3 regions of the Brevibacillus sp. BC25 genome follow, and region 1 is predicted to be linked to each of the others. Evidence: riboswitches for the same ligand, from Rfam matches in the RefSeq annotation. Region 1 holds a riboswitch; each other region holds the start of a gene.

Region 1 (7,084 bases):
TTGATGATGATTTTGACATGAGAGGTACCCAGCTTTTCTGCAGCCAGTACAAACTCCTGACGCTTGATCTGCATGATTTGTCCTCTGACCAGGCGGGCCATTCCGACCCAGCCAGTTAGCGAAAGGGCAATAATGATCGTTGTGAGACCAGGCTCCAGAACCACCATCAGCAGGATTACCACCAGCAGATAAGGAATGCTGTACAGAATTTCAGCCAACCGCATCAGGATGTTGTCCACACGGTCGCCCAGCTTGTTCCTCCCTGCCATGTAACCGGAAATCCCGCCGATGCATACACCAATCACTAAGTCGATGGCAGCTGCCGCTACACCAATAAACAAAGAGATTTGACCGCCTCCCCAGGTACGTGCCCACATGTCCCGACCCAAGTCATCCGTTCCAAACCAGTGCTCGCCCGACAGCGGCAGATTACCCTTCGTCAATGACTGTTCATGCGGGTTGTGGGGGACGAGCATCGGTCCGATGATCGAGAGGATCACCACTGTTGCGAGCAAGAAGAACCCGAGCATTGCCAGCTTGTTGCGGAATACCCGCTGCAATACCTCCTGCGAATACCCAAGACTGGGACGTTCCCGAATTTCTTCGGATAGCCTGTTTCGGTCTACTGGTCGAAACAGGGAATCCAGTTGTGTTGCCGGATTGGCCATAACGCTACTTCCCTCCACTCGTCAATCTGATGCGCGGGTCAATCACCCGATACAGTAAGTCGATGATGTACAAAGTAAAAATGAGCACAAAGCTGTAAAACACTGTCGTTCCCAAAATAACGGGGTAATCGCGGTTAAAAATGCTTTCCACGAAGTATTTGCCGAGCCCAGGAATGGCGAAAATCTTTTCCACCACAAAGGTTCCGGTCATCAGGTTGGCAAACAGCGGACCGATAAAGGTAAGAACCGGCAGGATGGCATTTCGCATCCCGTGTCTAACGACAATAGAAAAGGTGCCAAGCCCTTTCGCCTCCGCCGTGCTTATGTATTCCTGTTGCCAAACCTCAAGCATGCTGGCTCGTACGAAACGGGCGATAATGGCGAGCGGACCGATAGCGAGCGCAAGCGTTGGAAGTATCGAATGCTCCCAGCTCCCCCACGCAGCAACGGGAAGAAGCTCCCATTTGACCGCCAAGTACTTGATCATAAGTGGCGCCAGAATAAAACTGGGGATGGAGATCCCAACGATGGCTGCAAACATAGACAAGAAATCCAAGGTTCGATTGTGATAGAGTGCCGCTACGATTCCCAGTGTGATTCCACCTGCCAGCGCGACAATAAACGACTGGAGTCCCAGAACAGCCGAAGCGGGAAATCCCTCTGCAATCAGCGTGTTCACATCCCTCGTCTTAGACTGGATAGAGGGCCCCAAGTCAAATTGCAGCAATCCTTTCAGATAGAGCAGGTACTGTATCGTGATTGGCTGATCCAGGTTGTACTCCGCCCGCATGTTTTTTACCACTTCTTCTGGTAGCATTTTGGCGTCAGACGCGAACGGGTCACCCGGAATCAGGTGCATGGTCACAAACGTTACCGTGACAATAATCCACAGGGTAACGATCATGAGAAAGCCACGCTTGACCGCATAATGAAGCACGTTGTTTCCTCCTTCACATAATACAAAGTAAAATGATATGAATACTACGAATTATAAATATAGAAAACCCCTCTCCGAAAAGAAGAGGGGCAATTGCACGGTTCCCACCTTCTCATCTCGCAGAATAACTCCGCAGGAATTGGCACCGTAAGGTCAATCAGACCAAGGTTGCCGGGTTTCATCGGGCCAGTCCCTCCACCACTCTAGATAAGAATGTTCTATGAAATTTAATTTCATCGTAAAATTCTTTTTTATCTTATCATTTTACTCGGATATGTCAATCCTGTTCAATAACAATTGATTCTTCTTTATTTTATTTATGAAAAAAGTAAATCTTCACACACGTATGAATATGAGGATATCAGCCCAGATCTTAATTGTGGTGGCTAGGATCAACAAGGCAAGAATGCTTTGGAGAATCCGTGTGTCCAAACGTTTGCTGACCTTCGCACCGAGCGGCGCTGCCAAGATACTGGCGATTACCATGATCACGGATGGCCACAGCAATATGTCCCCCGCCATCCATTTCCCTACAGTCGAACCGATGGAAGAAAGAAAGGTAATGGCAAGAGATGAAGCAATCGTAACTCTTGTCGGAATCTTGAGGATGATCAACATGATGGGAACCAAAATAAAAGCGCCAGCTGCCCCGACAATTCCGGAAGCCCCTCCGACAATCAAAGCGGATAATATGGCTGTTGTTTTATGAAAGATAACCTCGTTCTGTTCACATTCGTCCATTCGCTTTTTTGGCAGGAACATCAAGATTACAGCAATGGTGGCCAGGATGGCGTAAACAATATTAATGGCTTCTGCCGATAGATATTTTCCTCCATACCCTCCAAGCAAGCTTCCTACGATAATGGCACTTCCCATGTACAGAACGAGCTGGTAATGAATAAGCTTATCTTTTCGTAGAGTCCAAACAGCAGCTAGGGTGGCAAAAAATACTTGGATTGCACTTATTCCGGATACTTCGTGAGCTGTGTAAGCAACGAATCCAAGGGCGGGCGGAATGTACAGAAGCATCGGATACTTGATGATAGAGCCACCGATTCCGACGAGACCAGAGATAAATGATCCCGCGAAACCGATAACAAACAGTGTGATCACAAGGTCGATAGTCATAGGCTCACCCTTTGCAACACCTCGCTTCGTTTTATCCTCGTTCTACAACTGTCAAGCCGTCTTTTTGCCATTTCAAGATTCCGCCGCTCAAATTCATTACATCCTTGAATCCGTTTGCCTGAAGAATACTTGCGCCAATAGCGGATCGGGCACCGGAACGGCACTGCACGAGAAGCGGCTTATCGTGAGGAATCTCATCCAGCCGCATGGCGAGAGTACCGAGCATGATGTGCTGTGCATTCGGAATGTGTCCTTCCTTCCACTCAGCCAGATTACGCACATCTACTACGTGAACCTCTCCCTTTTTCACCCGTTCTGCAATCTCCAGCGGTGTTACCTCTTCAATTGTCTCGAGCGAAGACATTTCACTTTCCATCAGCTTGCCGCTGTCGATAAAGCCTGTGACATGGTCAATCCCTACGGAATGCAAGGCTTTCAAAATCACGTCCAGCTCATCTGGGGTGGCCAGGATGTGAACCGGGCGATCGTAATCGACAATCCAGCCTGCCCAGTTGGCAAATGATTTGTTAAAAGGAATGTGAAGTGTTCTCGCCAGATGCCCCTTCGCAAATTTCTGGAAAGGACGCGTATCGACAATCTGTCCGTTTTCCGGCGATTCCTTTACCTGTTCAAACGAGTTGAACTCTTGAACAACAGGGAGTTCGTTGAGCAAGGCAGGACCTTCCTTATTCACGCGTTTCATCACTGCAAAATACGATGGCGGCTCTGGTTGTCCATCCAGGAGTGCCGTGACGAATTCCTCTTCACTGGAGTGTGACATCGCCCAGTTAAAGAGCTTTTCATAGCCGACGGTAGAAGACGGCACGGCCCCCAGTGCTTTGCCGCAAGCGCTTCCTGCGCCATGAGCTGGCCATACCTGCATATAATCCGGCAGTTGCTTGAATTTTTGGAGGGACTGGAACATGGCCCTTGCACCTGACTCGGACGTACCCTTCATTCCCGCCGCTTTTTCGAGCAAGTCTGGTCTGCCGATATCGCCGACAAAGACGAAATCTCCCGTGAAGATCCCGATGGGGCGATCTGCATTCCCTCCGAGGTCTGTCAAAAGGAAGGAGATGCTTTCGGGTGTATGGCCAGGCGTATGCATAACTTCAAATAGCAAGTTCCCGATAAAAAAGCGATCCCCATCATGGACAAGCTGATGGTTCAAACCTTCCAAGTATTGATATTTCCAATCTTCATCGCCGTCATTGGATAAAAACAGCTTCGCCTGATAAGCTGCGCCCAGTTCCCTGGCACCAGATACAAAATCAGCGTGAATGTGGGTTTCGGTGGCGGCTACAATGGTTACTCCCTCTGCTTTTGCGACTTCAAAGTAAGGAGCCAGATTACGGCCGGGATCGATCACAATTGCCTCCCCGGTTTTTTGGCAGCCGACCAGATAAGATGCATGAGCCAGTTTTTCATCATAAAAATAACGTAACAACATAGTGCACTCCTCCTCTTACACGTCTATTATTTGTTTGATTTTTCCGCGATTACTTCTAGCAGCGATTCGGTAAAGCGAAGTGTCTTTTGGACGGTAGGATCTTTCATGAGTTTGTAAAACTTCTCTGTTCCTTCCTGGCGTTCAAAATGATGCTCTCCTCCTCTCTTTCAAGACTGCCTTACATCAATCCTTTAAGCATGCCATTCCAATAAAGGATGGGAAGCAGTTCTCTTTTCATCAGGTACATACTGAATCTCTCTTTAGATTGGTCAAAAGGAAAGGTTTCACACGGCATCAGATTGTAATCAAATTCGGCCAGAACCAGTTTGTTGTACCCCGTTACAAGCGGGCAGGATGTATAACCGTCATACTTGGCAGCCAATGAAGTACCATTGATCAGCGCGAGGAGGTTTTTTTCGACGACAGGTGCCTGTTTGCGAATAGCAGCCCCAGTTTTGGACGTGGGAAGATTCGCGCAATCGCCAATGCCGAAAATAGTGGGGAATCTTTTGTGCACAAGCGTAAATGGATCGACATCGACCCAGCCTCCTGTGTCTGCCAATGCGCTGTTTGCAATGAAATCAGGCGCTTTCATGGGAGGCGTCACATGAAGCATGTCATACTTCCATACTACCTGCTCTTTAGTGTCAAGATTCTCGAATACGGCTTCTTTCGTATCTGCCCGCACTTCCATTAGATTATGCTTGTATCTGGTTTCGATGTTTTTGCGACGAATGACGTTATTGAGAGTATTAGCATACGTGGGAACGTCAAAAATACTTCCCTTCGCCGATGCAAAAATGATCTCTGATTGGTTGCGAACATGTAACTTGCGAAAGTAATCATCAGCCAGATACATGATTTTCTGAGGGGCTCCGCCGCATTTTACGGGTGAATTCGGGTGGGTAAAAATGGCAGTTCCGCCCTTAAAACTCCGGATAGCTTCCCATGTACTTTCTACCGTTTGGTATGCGTAGTTGCTGCAAACGCCATTCTTCCCGACGGCATCCCTCAGGCCCTTTACCCCCTCCCAATCTAGTTGCAGACCAGCAGCAACAACAAGATAGTCGTAGGAGAGGATGGTTCCCTCTTTCGTACTAAGCGTGTGCTGTTCCGGTTGAAACATGGTGACCGCATCGCAAATCCATTCGACGCCTGCGGGAATCAGAGAGGAGAGGTCACGCTCGGATTGCTCTTTTTTCGCGGCACCCCCTCCGACTAATGTCCACAAAGGCTGATAATAATGCTTCGACGCGGGATCGATGATGGCGACTTGTCCCTTGAGCCTTTTGAAAGCACGGACGATACGGGCAGCAACAGAGATTCCGGCTGAGCCTGCTCCCACGATGACTACCGTATAATGAGCTTGTTTTGCCATAGTTCCTCCTTCGACGACGATATGGTTTCCAATCGTACGATGATGGTTGACGAGGTGTAGTCTCTATATTCAGTTTATTCCTCTGTCATTTTTTCCATATAGGGGAAGTCCCCTACTTTTTGATCCATGCCATTAAAATGCCAAATCGAGATATTTATTTTTAATGGCGTATTGGATTAATTGATGCTTGGAATCCAGTCCTAGTTTCTGCATGATATTCGTTTTGTGGTTCTCCACGGTTTTGACGCTGATCAACAGCTTATCTGCCATTTCCTTATTCGTATAGCCAAGCACAATGAGTCTGACAAGCTCCTTTTCTCGTAGCGTTAAAACAGAAGGCATCGTTTTGGCATCCGATTTCAGCCATAGATCGATGATTTCTTGCGATACGGAAGTCTTGTAAAAGCGCTTACCTCTGTAGACTTCCGCAATGGCTTGAAACAGCAACTCGCCATGGCTGTTTTTTAAAATGTACCCATGAGCTCCGACGGTAATAGCCTTCTGGACAAAAATCTCCTCGTCATGCATGGTCAATATGACGATTTTCACGAAAGGATTCGACTTGCGAATCTCATTGCTCGCTGTAAACCCATCCAGCCCATTGGGCAATGACAAATCCATCAGCACTACATCGGGTTCCAGCTGATTGGCTTTAAGGATAGCATCGTTGCCCGTATGACTCTCTCCGACAATTTTTATTTGAGAGTAACTTTCGAGAAGCACACGCAATCCCTTCCGAATCATCGTGTGATCGTCAACCAAAAGCACTCGTATCACTCTGCTCTCCCTCCTTCTTCCACTACTGTTACCTTGATCGATGTACCTTCGTGGATCACGGATTGAATCTGAAGAATCCCCTCCATCTGATCCACTCGTTCTTCCATATGTTTGAGTCCCAGACCGACCCGAACCTGATCGCGAACGAATCCGATTCCGTTGTCCTGAATCTGCAAAGTCAGTTGGTCGTCTTCCTTGTACAAGATGACTTCAATGAGTGTCGCCTTCGCGTATTTTAGTGCATTATGTAAGGCTTCTTGGATGACACGGTACAGATTGATTTCCAAAATTGGCTGAAAATGATCACTGACATTGCTGTAGGAAAACGTAATAGAAACATCCTGATGTGCTTTGTTCAAGCTAGAAACAAGATGCCGAACCGTAGGAATCAGCCCCAGTTGATCAAGACTATACGGACGCAGCTGTAAAGAATACAGCTTGACGTCTTGTATCGCTTTTTCCAGCTCATTCACAATCTCTTGCATGAATTCCCGGAATTGTCCTTCCTGGTTGAGACGCGTTTGAATCGCTTGAATGCCAACCGAAACGGAATACAAGGACTGTCCTACGCCGTCGTGCAGCTCCTGGGCCAGACGCTTATGTTCGTTTTCCTGGGCTTCTAGTGTTTTTTGCAGCACCTGCTTGGAGATTCTGACCTCCTCTTCTTTTTTCTTGACCGTCATATCTTTCAAGACCAGAAGTACATCCTGCATGTCTTGTTCGCCATTTTCATAGATGACAGCCGT
Region 2 (7,084 bases), on a different contig from region 1:
TACATTTACAGAGCCGTTTGACAAGCCGAATGAGTACGCGAGAGAAATTTGCAAGCGAGCGAATGATCTGTCCAACGGTGGGGTCATCGTGCAAAAGTACGGCGATATTTTGCGCGGTCGCCGTTCAACAGAGTCGCGCATTAAGGAAGGCTTCCTGGAGCCTACTCTGAAGGAAGCGGTACCGGGTGACCTGGGACTCGTGTTGCCTTACAATACGATGAAAAGTCTAATCGAGATGGTGGAAGCACTGGACAAGGTAACGCCGGGAATTGCTTCCGAGCACACATTGTTCTACGGAGTGGAAGCGAAATTCTACTCGGCACGTCCAAAACTGACTGAGGAATTCGAAACAGAAATCAAGGGATTGTTCTGTGGCGGGGACGGTGCCGGAATTACGCGTGGTCTGGCACAGGCCGGAGCTGCTGGGGTCTGGATGGCTCGCAATATCGCGAAGCGTATGCAATAACGAATACGATCATAACAAATAGGCTTCTTGCCGGGCACGCTTGTGCTTGGTGGGGAGCCTTTTTTCATGACAGAACAATATCAGGAAAGTGATGGTCCCGATGTCACGAGGAATTAGGCAGAAGCGTATTGTATAGAAGGGCCAATAATTAAACTACGACTTTTTGTTGGCATGGAGGTATCTATGTTTTTTTGTGATGATGATGATACCGCTGTAATAGCACTTTGGATTATTTCGATTGGCTTTGTCATACTCGCCATTGATAAAACAACCAGATTAAGTCAAAAGCCTGCCTGCAACAATGAGAAGTCGATACAGCCCCTCATCCAATTAAACAAGCAAATCAATGGGAAAAACAAAAATGGCAATGACAATGATGAAGATATGCAATTCAAACGAATTGAACAGCAAATTGCCCAATTACGAGACAGTGTTCAAGATATAAAGAAGAATTTACAGGAGAATCCATCCAAGAACGGGGGGAAGAAGGATGATCGAAAAAAATCTGGCGAATGAGCTGGTAGCGGTAGGCGGGTGGATTGCAGTTCTGGGTGCCTTCCTGGCTGCGATAGGCTCGACTGGACAGGTGGAACCGGACCAGGATACTTCTACAGCGAACGAGAAAAATGACAAAGAATCAAGTGATTTGAAAAAACAAGTGCTGCAACAGAAAAAACAATTGCAAAAGCAACAGATACAGATTGAACTGATTCAATTGGAACAAGAGCTCAACACCATCATCCATAGCACAAGGCAAAATGGCTAACAAAAAATGACTTCACCAAACTGCTTTTGGGCGAAGTCATTTTTTACTTGCTACAATGGCTGCAAATTATCGTTCATTTTCTTCAATACGCGGTTAAAGATAGCGAGTTCTGCTTCGTCAAGGCCGCGGAGTGCCAGCTCTTCTTGCTCTTTGGCAGCCTCCAGCCATTCCGGGAACCGTTCGACTGCTTGCGGGGACAAGGACACATAGCGCTCACGCTTGTCATCGCCCTCTGAGCGAATAATCCAGCCCATCTCTTCCAATCGGGTGAGTGTCCGGGTAATCGTCGGCGCTTCCACATTCAGGTAGTTACTCAATTGAACCTGGGTGAGCGATTCGCGATAATGCAAGCAAAGGATAATACCCCATTGCGAACTGTATAATCCCATGGGAGACATAGTCCCATTTAAAGATTTACTGAATATTCTTGCGGTTTGGCTAATTCGATGACCATAATATTGCATGAGTATATACCTCCAGGAAAGCTGGTCCGATATATCGTACACTTTATTGCTTAAGTAAATATGTACAATAACATACTAGCAGTTTCGTACATATAAGTAAACGTTTATTCGATGGCGAAATAATGGATTTTCTGACACAAATAGAACCAGGCGAGTGTCATGGAAGAAGACACTCACCTGGGTGAAAAATACGGTGGAGGATTAATCTGCGGACAAGATATTCAATGGTCCTTTTTCATTGATGAGCGGCTCCAGTTCATAGACCGAAATGGGGAACATGGGGAAACCGACGTAGTAAGGTGTAATTTCATACAACTGGAAGTAGATGACCAGTGCTTTGTCGGCGAGGTAATAATCCTGATCGGGCTTAATCGAAGTAAAGCCATTGAGTGTGGGGATGCTTCTTTCTTTGATTTGACGCTTGATGTTTTCGGAAATCACCTTGACGTAATCGCTTCCTGGCTTGAATAATTCACGCAGCGTATACAGCTTGCCTGTTTGGATATCTGCGGTGATCGACCCGAGGAAGGTCATGCCGTGAGCCATTTGCGGTGTGTAGGCGTAGTTGCTCAACACGACGCTGAAAATACCGCGTTCGTTTGTCTTGATTTCGTAGCTTCCTTGCATTTCTGTATTTCCCGGTACCTGGACCCGTTGTTGTTCGTGAATTAAGCCTTGAACCGTTTGATAAATCGCCCGGTTGATATCTTTTTCCGCTTGTTGGTTGGCTAGGCCTGCCAATTGGGGATAGTAAATCGTGGTGTTCGGACGGCTAATCGTCCGTGTCAGCACAGTAGCTGGCAATTGATTGAGTTCCACTTTTCTCCGTTTGCCTCCTGTACGTGAGAGTTGTGTAATAGCCTATTCGAAATTGTTTTTGGCTGTTCTTACTTTTTTCACAAATTTGGCAAAGGTTTGGCTATATAATGGGGAAAGAATCCGATACATAAGTAAAAAGGAAACGGGGGGCGGTTATGATTCAATTGATTCGCAATACCTTGACTGAAAAAGAAGGCTTTATGATTTTTATCCTATGGAATCATTTGTGGATGGCGGGACTCATTGCCTACCAAGTGGATGTGAACTTCTGGAAAGTGACGTCCTTGGGATTGCTGGTCACTCTAATTGTTTCGCCGTATTATTTCATTCGCAAAGACAGTCTTGTGATTCGTTATCTGGTAGCAATTGGACTCATGTTTTATGCGATTTCATTCGATCACTTTACTGATTACCAGGAGGTTACCTTCCTCGCCTTTATCGTCATGGGCTTTTTGGCAGCCTACTTGGATTGGAAGCTAGTCGTAACAGCGGGAATTACCCAAATCATTGTCACGGTTATCGGGTTCTACACAGGAACCTACGAGATTTTCGAGGGTGATTTTTCGGAGCTCAATTTGCTTATGCGTATTGTCACGATTCTCATGATGATGGGAGCCGTCACGTATCTGTGTCTCGCCGGACAAGCCTCCTTGCGAAAAGCTGATGACGCAAGGCAGGAAGCGGAAGAGAAGGAGCGCCGTCTGGGAGAAATGCTTTTGAACATCCAGCAAATGACGGAGCAACTGGATCGTACAAGTGATCATGTGCATGAACATGCGGAAGGTACGAAGCGCAATACAGATGAAATGATGGTAGCCTTCAAGGAAGTCGCCACAGGTATGGAATCGCAGGCGAATTCTACGGTGAAGATCGAAGAAGAGGTTCAATCCATCGACCAGGAAATCGAGGCAGTCACAACACAGACCAACTCAATGAAAACGGAATCGCAACAAAATAACCGTCGTCTGACAGAAAGCGTTCAGATGATGAACGAGCTGTCCTCGCAGATGGAGCAAATTGTGCAGGCAGTTAATGTAGCAGCCTCTACGATTCACCAGCTCAATCGTCAGGCGAATCGCGTAGAGGAAATTGTCGGCGCTATTAATCAGATCGCGACACAAACGAATCTTTTGGCGCTGAATGCGGCGATTGAATCGGCTCGTGCAGGCGAGCATGGACGTGGATTTGCTGTTGTAGCGGATGAGGTACGCAAGCTGGCGGAACAAAGCGCGACAGCTACGCAGGAAATTACCGACATTCTGAAATCTCTCCATCAGGAAAGTGAGAATGCGGTGCAGCATATGAGCAATGGGGAAACGTCTGTTGCAAAAGGCCAAGAGCTGGCCGTGAAAACAGTGGCCTCTATCGAAGCAGTGCGTGCCGGGATGATGGCCTTCTTGGAAGCAGCTGATCAAGTAAGCTCCAGCATGGACCGGGTAAAAGTACGTTCCGGCGAAGTTGCCATCGAGATGTCGACCATTACAGCCGTAACCGAGGAATCCGTAGCCAACTTAGAAGAGCTGTTTGCGACAGCAGAAAACCAGCATCAAAAAGTGCGTGAGATTACGGAAGAGCTGGGCGAGCTGAATACATTGTCTCATCGTCTCCAGCAAACCTTTCACGTAAATTAAAGGTTGTTTAAAAAGTAAAAGACGACTTTTTAAACTTCGATTCACTTTTAGAAGTGTTTGGAATTAAGAAAAAAGAATTGCATTTTTGAACCGTTCTGCTAGAATGAATTCCATTGTAACTAAATATATTTACCTACCTTATCAAGAGCGGCGGAGGGACTGGCCCGATGATGCCCGGCAACCACTGATCATGTCTATGCATGAACAGAAAGGTGCCAATTCCTGCAAAACCTGTACCATGGTTTTGACAGATGAGGAAGAGAACGGCTACGTACGCAAACTCTTCCTCCGGGAAGAGTTTTTTTGTTGTATTTATAAAAGGAAGGAGGTAATAAACGAACGATAAATTTATTTTATAAGATAATATTCGTAAATGGTATTGAAAAAATGGGTAAAAAGCCGTACATTACCTAATAGGATAAAGAAAAACGTAAAGTTCGGATAGGGAGAGATACATCATGAAGAAGTTATTGCTGGCATTAACGACATTCGCAGTATTGGCAACAGGGTGCTCGACTGGCACAAGCGCACCTGCAGATCAGCCAGGAGGACAAGCAGCAGGACAAGAGGGCGCGGCCAAAAAGCGAATTGCCTTGATTTTGCCCGAGAAAATCGGTGTGAATCCGTTCTTCCAACAAATGGATGAAGGTGCAAAGAAAGCCGCACAAGAGCTGGGCGCAGAAGTGAAAACGATTGAATCTACAGACCATGGAGCGATTGAAGAGAATCTGCGCGTGGCTGTTGCAGAAAATTATGATTTGATCATCACTTCTTCCTTTACATCAGAGGATGCATTGAAAAAAGTAGCAACCGAAAATCCTGACCGTAATTTTGCGATTATTGATACTGTAGTGGATTTGCCAAATGTTCGCAGTGTTACCTTCCGCGAGCAGGAAGCGGCTTACCTGGTGGGAGCAGCAGCAGGTCTGGCAACGAAAACGAACAAAGTGGGTATGATTGTCGCTCTTGATATTCCACAGTTGAAAAAATGGACAGTTGGCTTCGAAGAGGGCTTGAAAGCGACGAATCCAAAAGCAGAGCTGATGGTCAACTATGTAGGTAGCTTCACTGACCCGGCAAAAGCGAAGGAATTGGCGTTGCTCCAAGCTTCCAAAGGCGCTGACTTCATTAACGGTGCAGCAGCAGTAGGCGACCTCGGCGTTTTCGAAGCAGCGAAGGAAAAAGGTTTCTTCACAGCAGGTCAGGACGTTGACCGTACGACGATTGATCCAGAGCATATTGTTCTGTCCCAATTGAAAGGGACTGACGCGGCAGCTTATGAAACCGTGAAGAACTTTGTAGAAGGAACGTTCAAACCAGGTGTTGTTGCGTACGGCTTGAAAGAAAAAGGTGTTGGCGTAACCTATGTCACGCACGAAAGCAAAACGCCTCTGAACGCTTTTATTGGACAAGAAGTGGTGGATAAAGTGAAAGCGATCAACGATGAGATTGTAGCGGGCACTCGCAAAGTACCAGACCAGTTCTAAAAAGGTAGCTCGGTGCTGAAAAGCCAACTTTTTGAACGGTTATTTATAGCTTGTGCACAGTGATGGATGTGACCGACTACGGCTGTGTAGTCGGTCTTCCATTTTCATAAAAGGACGTACAGAAATGAGGGAGTGGGAATGACCGATCGCTTGGAAATGAGGGCCATGACCAAGAAGTACGGAGATTTTACCGCCAACGACAAGGTGTCGTTCTCACTGGCAGCAGGAGAAGTCCACGCGATTGTCGGGGAAAATGGAGCGGGCAAAACAACACTGATGCGGATGCTGTACGGGATGGAGCAACCGACGTCGGGAGAGATCGTGTTAAACGGCAAGCCAGTTGTTTTTCGCGGACCAGAGGACGCGATTCGAAATGGAATCGGGATGGTTCACCAGCACTTTATGCTCTTCGGAGAATTCAGTGTGACTGAAAATATCGTGATCGGATACGAGCCGAATCAAGCGGGTTTTTTCAAAAGAAATGACGCGGAGGACAAGGTGCGGGCGCTTAGTGAGCAGTATCGCATTCCGATTCATCCGCAGGCCAAGGTAGCGAATTGCTCGATTGGGGAACAGCAAAGGGTCGAGATTCTGAAGGTCCTGTATCAGGGAGCGGATATTATCGTGCTAGACGAGCCGACAGCTGTACTTACCCCGCTGGAGGTACGTGATCTGCTGCAAACGATTCGAAACCTGGCGGAGAGCGGCAAGAGCGTCATTTTGATTACACATAAGTTGCAGGAGGTCATGGAGGTAGCGGATCGTATTACGGTACTGCGCGGAGGAAGAGTGACGGGAACGGTATCCCGTACAGAAACCAACGCGGACGATTTAGCCAGACTGATGGTCGGACGTGAATTGCAGGAGCTAGCTGAGCGAGTTCCTCTGGATAAAGGTCCTTTGTTGCAGGTGGAGAATCTCACGGTTCGAGAAAAGCAGACACTGCTCGATCAAGTCAGCTTTACCGTGCACCACGGGGAAATCGTAGGAATTGCAGGTGTTTCCGGGAATGGTCAATCCGAGCTGCTGCAAGCGATCAGTGGCTTGCGAGCGGCACAGGAGGGCACGGTGCGGTTAGGCGGCAAGGACGTGACGAACAAATCAGTAGCTACCATTCGGGATGCCGGCTTGGCGCATATTCCGGAGGATCGCTACCTGTGGGGAACGGCCAAACTCTCAAGCGTCGAGGAAAATGCGTTGATGGGCTATCAGCGAAAGCCTGCTTACAACCGTCGCGGCGTTGTTCTGCGGGAGAAATTCCGCCAAGTCGTAACAGGCTGGGTTGGGCAGTTTGCCATCAAGACAGGCTCCCGACAATTGCAGGAGCTGGCAGGGAATCTGTCAGGTGGAAACTTGCAAAAGCTGATCGTAGCAAGGGAGCTGGGACAGGAAACCCCGTTTTTGATTGCGGCTGAGCCTACGCGAGGGGTGGATATTGGTGCCATGGAGTA
Region 3 (7,084 bases), on a different contig from region 1:
AGATTATCGTACTCATGATCCGGTACCTCGATTAACTGAATGCCTCTGTCAATGAGCAGTTGGCGGAAAAATACTGGCATCAGCTTGGAGTAAACAACTGCTAAATCATGATCGACCATGCTGATAATCGACATCAGATGCAGACATTCCGCAGGACCGCGATCATACGGGAGCTGTACGACGATGATTTCATCTGTGAAATCCTTGACCATTTCCGTAATTTGAGCGATTGCCGCTTCGTTCGTGCGGAAGCCAAGGCCGATCGCGAGCGTTTTTTCATCCAGCCAGACGAGATCGCCGCCATCTGACAAGGCATCGCCTGTGAGCTGTCCCAGGATCGGGATATTGTTTTCTTTTAAAAAGGCTTTGTATACTTCGGCTTCTCCCTGACGGAGCTCCTTGCCAGATTTGAGGATGATTGCCCCTTTAGAGGTAAATTTCACAGGGTCATGGGCGTAAATGGAGTCTAGTCCGGTTTTATCAGATTGTGGCAAGTGCAGGACGTTTTCTACATGCTCGCGCAAAATCGATTCGAATTTGGCGTATTCATGCAGAGCGCGGTCCCAGTCAGGGCGGTCTGTATAGTTGAAGGTTTTCCACAATTGATCGAGATGTTCTTGACTGATAAATGCTTGATGGGGATGCTTGATGATGACGGTATTCATCTTTTTGACCATGGATTGGCTGCCTTGGAACATAGTTGCCTCCCTTTTTCCACATTACAGAATATTATTCATATTTCGAAATGTTCACCATTAGTTTACACATTCTGATTTCTGACTGTCAATCTGTGATTCCTACCTGGAGTTTTTTTGCGATTCACAAAATTAGAGCAAATGGTTTAACATAGTTTCATATGAGAAGATAGATAGAAAAGGGGGGATGACCGTGATTCAATCGTTTGACCGAGCGATGGCGATTGCAACGGCACTTTCGTCGGATGAACATAGAAAATGGTGGACGATCAATGATTTAGCGAAGGAATGCCAGCTCCCGGTCAGCACCATTTATCGACTGTTGTACACGTTGATGAAGCATGGACTGGTAGAGCAGGATGCTGCGACCAAGCAATATACGTTGGGGATTAAATGGATGGAGTTCGGTTTGCGCGTGCTTGATCGGATCGATTATCGCAAAGTAATCAAGCCGAAGATCGAGGAGCTTGCCAGAGAAGTGAACGAGAGTGTTTATTTCAGTCAGCCTAGCGGACTCGAATCCATTGTCGTCGATCGCGTAGACAGTCAGCACAATATCCGCATCTACGATCAGTTGGGCTTGCGGATTCCGATGCATATCGGTGCGGCCAATAAAGTCGTGCTGGCACATATGTCTGTGGAAGAAGCACGACAAACCGTAGTGCAACTGGTGGGTGAAGAGCAGGTACCTGCTTTTATGGAGAAGCTCAAGGAAATCAGAGCTGCTGGTCATGCGGTCAGCTTTGCGGAGCGGACGGAAAATACGGCGTCCGTCGCAGCACCAGTAATTGATTACACCCAAAAGGTAATCGGGGCGTTAAGCATTGGAATTGTTACGTATGATTTGAAGGAGGAACGACTCCAGTATTTGATTGAACGGGTAAAGGATGTCGCTCACAAAACCTCGCAACGGCTAGGCGGCCTGTCAAAGGCTTGACTGGCCTTTTTTTATTTCGATGAAACCAACTGTGAAGATAGTTCGTAGAAAAAAATGTAATTTCTATAAAGGGAGTGCAACAAGAAGTTACGAGAGGGGCTAATCTATTGGGATTTCAACCACCTTTTCGAAAAGATACTGATAAAGAAGGCAAGATTAGCTTTTCGAAAATGTTCATGGTGGTAACAGCTCTTGTGGTTATCGATCTCATAAAACTCGATCTTCCCACTTGTCCGGGAAAGAGATACACCAGGGGGAGACTCCTGGTGTTTTGTTTTGCATAATGCCTTCCCAGAAATTGCATAGTAAAGCGTGAAGGGAGGGGACAAACGTGGAAGGATTCGGTGAAAGCATGCTCGTCATCGGGCGCGTATGTACGATTATTCCTTTATTACTGCTAGTCACCTTGTTCATGGGCAAGCGCTCAATTGGGGAGCTGCCTGTCTTTGACTTTATCATCATTATTACTTTGGGATCAGTGGCAGGGGCTGACATTGCAGAGCCAGATGTCCGGCATATTTCGATTGCAGTAGCGATTTTGATGTTGGGCATCTTGCAAAGGGTCGTATCGCAGTTGTCCATTGTCTTTCGCTGGTTTGGCAGAATGGTTACATTTGAACCGACCGTCATCTTCTACAACGGGACTTTTCACGTCAAAAACATGAAAAAAATCCGCTACTCGCTCGATAATGTCCTCCATATGCTTCGCGAAAAAGATATTTTTGACCTGGCGGAGATTGATTTGGCTATTATCGAGGCGAACGGTCGGTTGACTGTGCTCAAAAAAGTAGAGCAGCAGTTCGTAACGAAACAAGATTTAAACATCCAGACTTCTTCTGCGGGAATGTCATTGCCTGTCATTGTGGAAGGCAAGATATATCCGGATGTGCTGTCATATCGGAACCGCGATGAGCAATGGCTTGTGCACGAATTGAAGAAAAAGGGGATCGCGTCCGAACAAGTCTTTCTTGCAACGATCAATCGCCAAAATGAATTGCAGTTCTCCTTAAAAAACGAAAAAGAATCACAAGTACCCCCGTTGCATCATTAGCTATCGAATGGAAAAAGGCACAGTCCCTCTGCAAAACCTGCATGAAGTCACTGTGCCTTATACGGGAGCATAATGGTGAACTTGGTTCCTACTCGTGGTTTGCTTGATACATTGACCGTTCCGCCAATCGCATGAATGACATGATAGGAATACGTCAATCCAAGCCCGGTCCCAGTTGTTTTCGTAGAAAAGTAAATCGTTCCGAGGCGGCTGATCTGTCCTGCATCCATGCCGACACCGTTATCCTTGATGATCAACAGTGCTTTGTTTCGCTCGATGAGCAAGTCCAGGGAGACTTTTCCGTCCGAAATATCCGAGCACGCCTCGATGGCATTTTTGATGAAATTCACCAACACTTGCTTGAACTCGTCTGGATTGGCCTTGACGGTCACAGGTCTCTCAAAGTCTTGCAGCGTAAGCTCCACGTTATGCATATTGGCAAAGGGGAGCATTACTTCGCGGATGGTATGCAGATGCTCGCTCATATTAATGATCTCATGCCGTTCCTTCAGCGGTTTCGAAATCGCAAGGTACTCGGTCAAAATGGCTTCTGTCCGTTGGACTTCGTCGAGACTGATGCGAATGTATTGATCGACTTTTGCCAAATTTTCCGGACATTCTTGTATTAATTTCAAGAAGCCTTTGACAGCTGTCAGTGGATTGCGAACCTCGTGTGCGAGCGATGCAGCAACATGGCTCATCGTCTGGATTTTTTCATTTTGCGCGTGGCGAATAAACAGCTCCTTATCCGAAACGCATTTGCTGAATAGCGACATTAATAACCAGAGGCCGAAAAAGTTTTGAATAGGAATCACCATGGTGTAGTAAACGAGGTGTTGAGTTACATACGTGGGAAAAAAGTAATAAGTAGTCCCTAAAGCAACCGTAGAAAAAATCGCACTCGTCATAAAAAGATACAGTGTTTTCCGATAACTGGCTTTGTAGTGTCGATATAAAAAGAGTGACAAGACAAAATTGACTGTAAGGATCAGCATCGCAACCCATGTTCCTTCTCCACCTAGGTAGTACCGATAAACCAAGGCTTCAATGAGAAGGAGCAAGGCAATCTCGATTCCGCCATAAACGAGTCCGAAAAGAATGATGATATGTCGGATATCAAAAAACATGCCATTCGTGACACTCGGGGCGAAGGTCATCGCGAGAAACATGCAGGCTGAGCTGGTGATGACAATAAAGGAACGGCTGTAGTTCCGCATTTTGTCACGGTAATAGATGTTGAAAAACACAAACGGGATAATGGCGAAAAACCATTGAAGAATGACTTCTTTTAATAGACTCATGTAGCATCCCCATCGCAAATATTTGCTAGGCTTGTATCAATCTACGATAATTCGACAAGACACAACAAAATCCCTCTTGATGTTACAGAAGAAACTGGAATATTTATCAAGAAAATTCTTTCGGTAAACCCAGTTGACAGATAGGTAATTGCCAGATTATATTCTGTATATACTTATACAAACGTTTTGAAAATAGAAACTACTCTTATCAAGAGAAGGCTGAGGGAATGGCCCTATGAAGCCCGGCAACCTAGCACGAGAGATTACGTTCTTTCGAGCCAAGGTGCTAACTCCAACAGGTAGAATACCTGACAGATAAGAGGCGAGAATCTTGTCGATTTTTGTCCTCTTTCTCTGTGAAAGAGGATTTTTTGCGTAGCTAACGTGGGGAAGAAGCGCATTTCCAGTCTACGCTTCGGCCTCCGCCCCGCTGTGAGTGAAGACTGTCCGCTTCGGAAGAAATGGCGGGAGCGCTTCAAACGTAGAAGGTTCGAGGCAGGATTTCATAAGTGAAGCTGAAATTCCCCGCCATTTCTTCCTACGCTGAGGTGGGCTCCAAAGGCGCTTGGACTGGAAATGCGCTTCTTCTACGAGGCTTTTGTCATCTGTTATCAAAAAGAAAAAGGGGGAAATTTTTGATGAAAAAGAAACTGGGATTACTAACTTCACTAGTTGTGGCTGCATCTGTTCTCGTGACTGCATGCGGCGGAGGAACAAGCACCGGAACCGGCAGCACAAGCGGCGGTGCTTCGGGAGAGAAGGCAAAGAGAATCGCATTGATCATGCGTCAAAACGTAGGGACATTCTCCGCACAATACATTAATGGTGTGAAGACAGAGGTGGAGAAAAACGGCGGCGAGTTGACTGTATTCAACGCAGATACTGATCTGGCAAAAATGGCGTCCAACCTCGATGCGGCTGTGAACCAAAAGTTTGATGGCATTCTGATCGACCATGGTACGGCGGAAGCGTTGCAGCAGGGCACGCAAAAAGCTGTGGATAAAAAAATCCCGGTCGTCCTGTTTGATACAGACATCAACATTCCGGGTGTGCCAGTTGTGGCGCAGGATGACAACAAATTGGCAGAGCTGAGCCTGGAGAAGCTGGGTGCAGATACAAACGGCAAAGGCAGCATCGTAAAAATTTGGGTAGCTGGCTTTGCGCCTATGGAAAAACGCCAAGTCACGTATGAAGCTTTCCAGAAGAAATACCCAGACATAAAAGAGATTGCGGCATTCGGTTCTGCTACTAACAATACGGCACTCGATACACAAACGCAGATGGAAGCGATCTTGAAAAAGTATCCGAATAAAGGCGACATCACAGCAGTATGGGCGGCTTGGGATGAATTTGCCAAAGGGGCGACACGTGCCATCCAGCAAGCAGGCCGTACGGAAATCAAGGTATACTCCATTGATTTGAGCGATGAGGATCTGCAAATGATCCAGACGGAAAACTCTCCGTGGGCAGCGACGGCAGCAGTAGACCCATCCAATATCGGACGCATTCATGCGCAAACCGTGTTCCAAAAAATCAAAGGTGAGCAAGTGCCAGACAACGTGAAGCTGAATCCAGTGCTGGTGAAACAGGAAGACCTGCCGAAGGATAAGAAAGTAACGATGGGCGACCTGTCCCAATACGTACAAGAGTGGGGCAAGTAAGAACCAAATTGGCTTTTCCCGTTGATCTGTATCCGTCAACGGGATTTTTCCTTATAGAGGTTGGAACACGCAGGTAAACAGGAGGTGCGAAAAATGTCCACATTGCAGATGAAAGGGATGGCGAAGCAGTTTTCTGGGGTTCCTGCCCTGCGATCCGTCGATTTTGAGGTGCGCGCAGGAGAGGTTCACGCACTTCTCGGTGCCAATGGCGCAGGAAAGAGTACACTGATGAAAATCCTCACGGGAGCGTATCAGGCAGATGGCGGTACGATCACCATCGATGGACAGGCCGTGTCGATTCAATCGCCGCAGGACGCCAAAGCACAGGGCATTCAATGTGTATATCAGGAAGTGGACACCGCCTTGATCCCGTATTTGAGCGTCGCCGAAAACATATTGGCGGGCCAGCTCGTCCAGTCGAAAACCAAGGGACTGATCAACTGGCAGAGCTTGTACAACGAATCGGAGCAGATTTTAAAAAACTTCGGCTTCTCCATTCCGGTGAGAATGCTCGTCGAAGAATGTACGCTGTCGGAAAAGCAATTGATTTTGATTGCACGTGCTACCGTTCAAAAGGCGAAGTACGTCATTTTCGATGAACCGACAGCGCCGTTGAGCACGAAGGAGAGCGAACGGCTGTTTCAAATCATTGCGCAGTTGAAAAAAGCTGGAGTCGGGATCATTTATATCTCCCACAGGTTGCCGGAAATCTTTGAAATCTGTGATCGGATCACCATCATGCGCGATGGACAGCATGTCGTGACCACAGACACGGCAAATACCACCATGGATGAAGTGATCGCGAACATGCTGGGCAAAAGCTTCGACGAGGAGTTCCCTAAGCTGGAGGTGCCGATTGGCGAAACGATTTTTGAGGCGTCAGGAGTGGCTGGTGGCAAAGTACGCGGAGTCGACTTGAAGGTTCGCGAGGGAGAGATCGTGGGTGTCGTCGGTCTGGTTGGGGCAGGGAAGACTGAGCTCGCCCGATTGCTCTTCGGTGCGGATGAGGTAAAGGCTGGTGCCATTCGATTGCATGGATCACGTATCCAACTGCGCTCTCCAAAAGACGCCGTCGATGCAGGAATCGTACTCGTCCCAGAGGAAAGACGCAAGGAAGGAATTTTCGTAGAGGAGTCCGTGCAGAACAATCTGTCTGTCGCCTCGTTGAAAAAGAAGTCCTGGCTTGGATTTATCAAAAGAGGGCCAGAAGTGGCCAACGCAAGAGAGCTCGTGCAGCGCCTTGGTGTAAAAACAGCGGATATCAAGCAGCTGGTCGGTTTCCTTAGCGGTGGAAACCAGCAAAAAGTTGCTATCGGCAAATGGCTGGATACAAACGCTCACCTCTTTATGTTTGACGAGCCGACAAAAGGGGTGGATATCGGCGCGAAAAGCGATATTTACCGTCTGATCGGAAATCTTGCCGAGCAGAAAAAGGGCGT

The links. A riboswitch is a leader RNA that binds a small molecule or an ion and turns the genes downstream of it on or off. The one in region 1 is predicted to bind S-adenosylmethionine.
Region 2: linked by a shared signal. The riboswitch ahead of PMI05_RS08480 (BMP family protein) and the one ahead of PMI05_RS12510 (ABC transporter permease) in region 1 are both predicted to bind S-adenosylmethionine.
Region 3: linked by a shared signal. The riboswitch ahead of PMI05_RS15895 (sugar ABC transporter substrate-binding protein) and the one ahead of PMI05_RS12510 (ABC transporter permease) in region 1 are both predicted to bind S-adenosylmethionine.

The regions. Positions count from the first base shown of each region.
Region 1 is NZ_AKIX01000040.1:127,296-134,379, reverse strand. It holds gene PMI05_RS12515 (ABC transporter permease) at 1-668, opposite strand, end outside; gene PMI05_RS12510 (ABC transporter permease) at 673-1,605, opposite strand; SAM riboswitch class I at 1,715-1,819, opposite strand; gene PMI05_RS12505 (sulfite exporter TauE/SafE family protein) at 1,942-2,733, opposite strand; gene PMI05_RS12500 (rhodanese-like domain-containing protein) at 2,765-4,183, opposite strand; gene PMI05_RS12495 (FAD/NAD(P)-binding oxidoreductase) at 4,362-5,561, opposite strand; gene PMI05_RS12490 (response regulator transcription factor) at 5,694-6,338, opposite strand; gene PMI05_RS12485 (PAS domain-containing sensor histidine kinase) at 6,335-7,084, opposite strand, start outside.
Region 2 is NZ_AKIX01000030.1:7,391-14,474, reverse strand. It holds gene PMI05_RS08510 (NAD(P)/FAD-dependent oxidoreductase) at 1-466, shown strand, start outside; gene PMI05_RS08505 (hypothetical protein) at 650-982, shown strand; gene PMI05_RS08500 (hypothetical protein) at 957-1,232, shown strand; gene PMI05_RS08495 (MarR family winged helix-turn-helix transcriptional regulator) at 1,283-1,696, opposite strand; gene PMI05_RS08490 (DUF3298 and DUF4163 domain-containing protein) at 1,898-2,515, opposite strand; gene PMI05_RS08485 (methyl-accepting chemotaxis protein) at 2,671-4,146, shown strand; SAM riboswitch class I at 4,282-4,404, shown strand; gene PMI05_RS08480 (BMP family protein) at 4,605-5,633, shown strand; gene PMI05_RS08475 (ABC transporter ATP-binding protein) at 5,772-7,084, shown strand, end outside.
Region 3 is NZ_AKIX01000055.1:20,686-27,769, reverse strand. It holds gene PMI05_RS15915 (dimethylarginine dimethylaminohydrolase family protein) at 1-698, opposite strand, end outside; gene PMI05_RS15910 (IclR family transcriptional regulator) at 889-1,632, shown strand; gene PMI05_RS15905 (DUF421 domain-containing protein) at 1,964-2,683, shown strand; gene PMI05_RS15900 (sensor histidine kinase) at 2,731-3,984, opposite strand; SAM riboswitch class I at 4,187-4,306, shown strand; gene PMI05_RS15895 (sugar ABC transporter substrate-binding protein) at 4,623-5,645, shown strand; gene PMI05_RS15890 (sugar ABC transporter ATP-binding protein) at 5,739-7,084, shown strand, end outside.